DNA from 2 places in the Metabacillus sediminis genome. Region 1 is predicted to be linked to the other one. Evidence: predicted binding sites of a transcription regulator. Region 1 holds the regulator's gene; the other holds the start of a gene.
The links. The regulator CtsR, encoded in region 1, represses protease genes until heat stress. The targets are predictions, from matches to a motif close to ATGGTCAATAAAGGTCAAACA.
Positions count from the first base shown of each region.

Region 1 (2,475 bases):
TCTCCATTTTCACCGCCATTTTCCTCCCACCGAGTCTTTTTGCCAACCATTTCAGCAATTTCGAGCAATAACAGGCGAGTTTTAATAAAAAATTCATTCTCTCCCTTATTAACTCCTCAAGCCGGAGGTACCTGGCAGGCTCAAAGTACTCCCGACAGCATCAAGCCACCAACTCAAAAAATCAACACCCACCCAATTTACATCCCCAAAACCCATCTCCATCCTCCAACATCAAAAAACCCCGGCCGCCACCCCCTCAAACTATAATTCATTCCCTAACCCGAGCCTTCTATCTATGACTCAAAATTCCACCTCCCAAAAGAATATGCCAATAGAATGATTTTTTAAGAATAAAAGTTTGAAGGTGCAGATTAATGGAAACCATGATGGATATTATACTATCTGAAAAATCTACGCTGATGATCACAATTATTTTAACTGCTGTCGAATTCGGCTTTATTGGTGAAGTATGTGAATTGAAAGGGTATCGGCAGGTTTTAGAATTCATTTAATAGTTGGTATAGTTGCATGTTTGCTGATGCTGCTTGCTCTTCGCGGTTTTTAAAGTATTTGGAAATTCCCCAATTCTCTGTTCGATCATTCTCGGTTTCCACCCTGTGTCTTAACTGAATTGGCTATTAGCATCAGGGACCCAGTGTCCCATGAACTGCCTTGTACTTGTAATTAGGTCCGGGATGAATAGGCTTGCATGCTTTACAGCCTTTGTTGTCAGGATGAGCCTTTCTTTTCTGAATCGTGTGCAATGAAGTTTTAATAAAAAGCAGGAAAGGGAAAGAATGAAAATAAGGTGCACCGGGAGGAAAGTCTAAGGAAGTGCTTAGGGCACTGGATCACAATGACTTGGCTGTGTATAAGATGAGCATAAACAATCCCGGCACTTATCAAAATGAACCGGCTTATTCCCTAGAGTGTTGAAAAAGGGATGATTGGATCTGTAAATGAAAGCTTCCTCGAATGAAATAGTTGAAAAAAAAGCGAGTACGTCATATATTTATATTAGTCAAATATAGTCAAAGTCAAGTGAGGAGGAGGCTTGATGAGAAACATTTCGGATATTATCGAGCAGTATTTAAAGCAGGTTCTCGATATGAGTGAAGAGGAAATCGTCGAACTGAAGAGAAGCGAGATTGCCGATAAGTTCCAGTGTGTGCCCTCTCAGATTAATTACGTGATTAATACCCGCTTTACTGTCGAACGGGGATATATGGTTGAAAGCAAGCGCGGGGGCGGAGGCTATATTAGGATTATTAAAGTTCAATCCAATGATAAGGCCCACCTTCTGGATCAGATTTTGGAGCTTGCGGGGGACCGGATTTCCCAGGCATCTGCTGAGGATATTGTTATTAGGCTGACAGCAGAGCAGGTCATTACTCCGCGTGAAGCGAAAATCATGATAAGTGTGATGGATCGTTCAGTGCTTTATGTAGATTTGCCTTTAAGAGACGAATTACGGTCACGAATGTTAAAGGCAATGCTGACGTCCCTTAAATATAAATAATCGTAAGGCAGGTGATCCTCATTGATTTGTCAGGAGTGCCACGAAAGACCGGCAACGTTTCATTTCACCAAAGTAGTGAATGGTGAAAAGGCAGAAGTGCATATTTGTGAACATTGTGCGAAAGAGAATAGTAATATGATGGTATTCGGAAGCGACGGCGGCTTTTCAATCAATTCCCTTTTATCAGGACTTCTGAATTTTGAAACAAAGCTTGGGAAGTCTGATGCATCCTCGATGTATCGGGCAGAGGAAGTTCGCCAATGCCCCCGCTGCAAGATGACGTTCCGAGAGTTCGGGAAGGCTGGCCGATTCGGATGTCCGGATTGCTATCGGACTTTTAAAAGTGAAATTACGCCTATTTTAAGAAAGGTTCATAGCGGCAACACTGCTCATGGAGGCAAAATTCCGAAGCGCATTGGAGGCAGCATTCATCTCCAAAAGAAAATGGAAGAGCTGAAGAAGCAGATGCAGCATCACATTTCACAGGAGGAGTTTGAAAAAGCAGCCGAGCTCAGGGACGAAATTAAAGCGATCGTCAGAGAAATGAATGCCGATAGAGGGGAGGAGGCTTAAGATGTCATTGCAGGATTTTATGAACAATGCAATGAGTGCGTGGATGAGCCAGGAAGGTCCGGACTCAGATATCGTATTGAGCAGCAGAGTGAGACTTGCCCGGAACATTGAGCAGTTCCGCTTTCCAACCTTAGCATCAGAAGAAGAATTCCAGAACATTCTTACGCTTTTTGAAGAACAGTTTTCAAATCAGACGTTCCCAGATATCGGATCCTTCGTTCTGCTGAAAATGAGTGAGCTCGAGCCCGTGCAAAAAAGGGTATTGGTGGAGAAGCATTTGATTAGTCCGAGTCTGGCAGAGGATTCCGCTTTCTCCGGATGTCTGCTTTCTGTTAATGAAGAAGTGAGCATCATGGTGAATGAAGAGGATCACATTCGAATAC
Region 1 covers NZ_CP147407.1:112,133-114,607, forward strand. The annotation lists gene WCV65_RS00590 (hypothetical protein) at 375-512, shown strand; gene WCV65_RS00595 (CtsR family transcriptional regulator) at 1,058-1,519, shown strand; gene WCV65_RS00600 (UvrB/UvrC motif-containing protein) at 1,541-2,092, shown strand; gene WCV65_RS00605 (protein arginine kinase) at 2,094-2,475, shown strand, end outside.

Region 2 (2,475 bases), 740 kb from region 1:
ACTCCGTTAACCGCCTTGTGAATTGTGAAACCGCTAACCTGAACAAGACAATCGGGGCGGCATTAAGACAGGTCGAGAATATTGAATACATCGACAGCAAAATCGGACTCGATATGCTTCCGGAAAAACTGAGGGAAATCGCAAGGCTCCGCGTAGATTATCAGGATGTGACATTAAAGGAATTGGGTGAAATGGTTTCCAGCGGAACCATCAGCAAGTCCGGAATCAATCATCGTTTGCGCAAGCTTGATCAAATAGCGGATCAGCTCAGAGCCGGGAAACCGGTTTCCATGAAATAAATTTGGGGATTTAGTGCATTTTTGCTCAAGCCGCAATAGCAAGGGCACTTAACATAATTATGATACAAGGGAGAGGGGATTCATATGGTAGAGAAACAAGTGGAAGTACGCCTGAAGAATGGCCTGCAGGCACGTCCTGCAGCCTTATTCGTCCAAGAAGCCAACCGTTACGGCTCGGACATTTTTCTTGAAAAAGAAGGCAAGAAAGTCAACGCTAAAAGTATTATGGGGCTAATGAGCCTTGCCATCGGTACAGGTTCCACCATCACGCTGATCGCAGAGGGGCATGATGAGCAAGAGGCTCTTGAAGCTTTGACGGAATATGTTCATCAGGAAGTGTAATCATTCAAAAAAAACCGGATTGCCTGGGTAGCAATCCGGTTTTTTCTCTTCTTATTTGTCTTTATCGGCAAGCAGGTTGCGTGTCATTACTTTATCAATCAAACCATACTCAAGCGCTCTGTCTGCTGTCATAAAGTTGTCGCGGTCTGTATCGCGTCCAATGACTTCAATCGGCTGGCCAGTACGTTCAGCAAGAATCTGATTCAGTTTTTCACGAAGGAACAGAATGCGCTTCGCAGCAATTTCAATTTCAGTTGCCTGACCTTGAGCTCCGCCAAGCGGCTGATGAATCATAACCTCACTGTTTGGAAGAGCATAACGCTTTCCTTTTGTTCCTGCTGCAAGCAAGAACGCTCCCATGGATGCAGCCATTCCGATACAAATCGTGTTGACATCCGGCTTGATGAATTGCATCGTGTCATAAATAGCCATACCAGCTGTAATGGATCCGCCTGGGCTATTGATGTAAATGGAAATATCCTTCTCAGGATCTTCTGCTTCAAGGAACAAGAGCTGAGCAACAACCGCATTCGCTACGTTGTCGTCAATTCCGCTCCCAAGCATGATGATTCGGTCTTTCAGCAAGCGGGAATAAATATCGTATGCACGCTCTCCGCGATTCGTTTGCTCAATTACTGTAGGAATTAAATTCACAGTATAGCCTCCCTTATTTAATATGTAATTTCATTATGTACTCTCATCATACAATTATGGTCAATAAAGGTCAAACAAAAACAACCGGATGACAGCTGCTTTTATCAGTCTATGCTGACTGTATTCATGATACCCGATAAAACATTATTTAAACAGGCGATTGCTTCATTAAAAATGAGAAACGGGTGAACCGCGTCAGCTTTTTACCGTTATGCACGCAAGCATACTGAAAATGTTTTGGGAAGGGCTCAAATCCCCCAAAAGAATCTTAGAATGGTAAGATAAGATTCAACAAAACGGATTGCCGAATTCGAACAGGAGAGGGCTGGGACGGATGATTAAAATAAAAAAAGAAGCAAAGGCGGATATGGTATCAAAGCTGCAGGATTATTTGTATAAAGAGTGGGATGAAGAGATTGGAGATCTGGCAGCCGAGATCTTTCTTGAGTACATTGGGAATGAATTGGGGCCCTATTTCTACAATCAGGGTGTTGAGGATGCAAGGTCTTTATTAAATGAAAAGCTGCTTGATTTAGAGGAAGAATATTATTCTCTTGAAAAACCGCTGCGCAAACGAAAGCTCGATTCATAACTCCCAGGAGCCAGCTCATGTGTTATGGCGTGTATTCCCAAACGATGCTTATTCGTGCAATTCTTGAGGACTGATATAACACCGTACGTTAATGCAGGAGAAAAAGCTTGATTAATCAGCTTTAGTGTCATATAATATTCCTTGCTGACACTAAAGGCGCTCGTAGCTCAGTTGGATAGAGCGGTGGTTTCCGGTACCACGTCTGTCGGGGGTTCGAATCCCTTCGAGCGCGCCATACATAGTAATCACAGTCCTCCTGGCTATTGCTGGGGGGACTTTTTATCATTTTTATGGAAAACACTATTTCAGTTACGCCAGGACGCCCGGCCGCGGAGTCTTGCCCTGTAATCAGCCTAAACGAATAAAAAACGCCCTCTCCTTTTCAGGATGGGCGTTTGTACGTTACTATTTTAAGTTTCATGTCTATTCCAAGGAAAACCGGATCATATGTACACTCCAGTGCACGGGGCACTGGCCTGGAATGGACGTGTGTGCAGCAGCAGAATCTACTGCTGATTAAAGGATCATACCAAATTTTTTGCGGAATGTGAAGAGGGAAAGTTTTCTACTTCTTTTGTTCAGTCTTTA
Region 2 covers NZ_CP147407.1:3,472,201-3,474,675, reverse strand. The annotation lists gene whiA (DNA-binding protein WhiA) at 1-299, shown strand, start outside; gene WCV65_RS18125 (HPr family phosphocarrier protein) at 384-641, shown strand; gene clpP (ATP-dependent Clp endopeptidase proteolytic subunit ClpP) at 693-1,295, opposite strand; gene WCV65_RS18115 (DUF2164 domain-containing protein) at 1,630-1,887, shown strand; tRNA gene WCV65_RS18110 (tRNA-Arg) at 2,044-2,122, shown strand; gene yvfG (protein YvfG) at 2,453-2,475, opposite strand, start outside.
Region 2: the regulator CtsR is predicted to act here: its motif matches at 1,352-1,372, upstream of clpP (ATP-dependent Clp endopeptidase proteolytic subunit ClpP).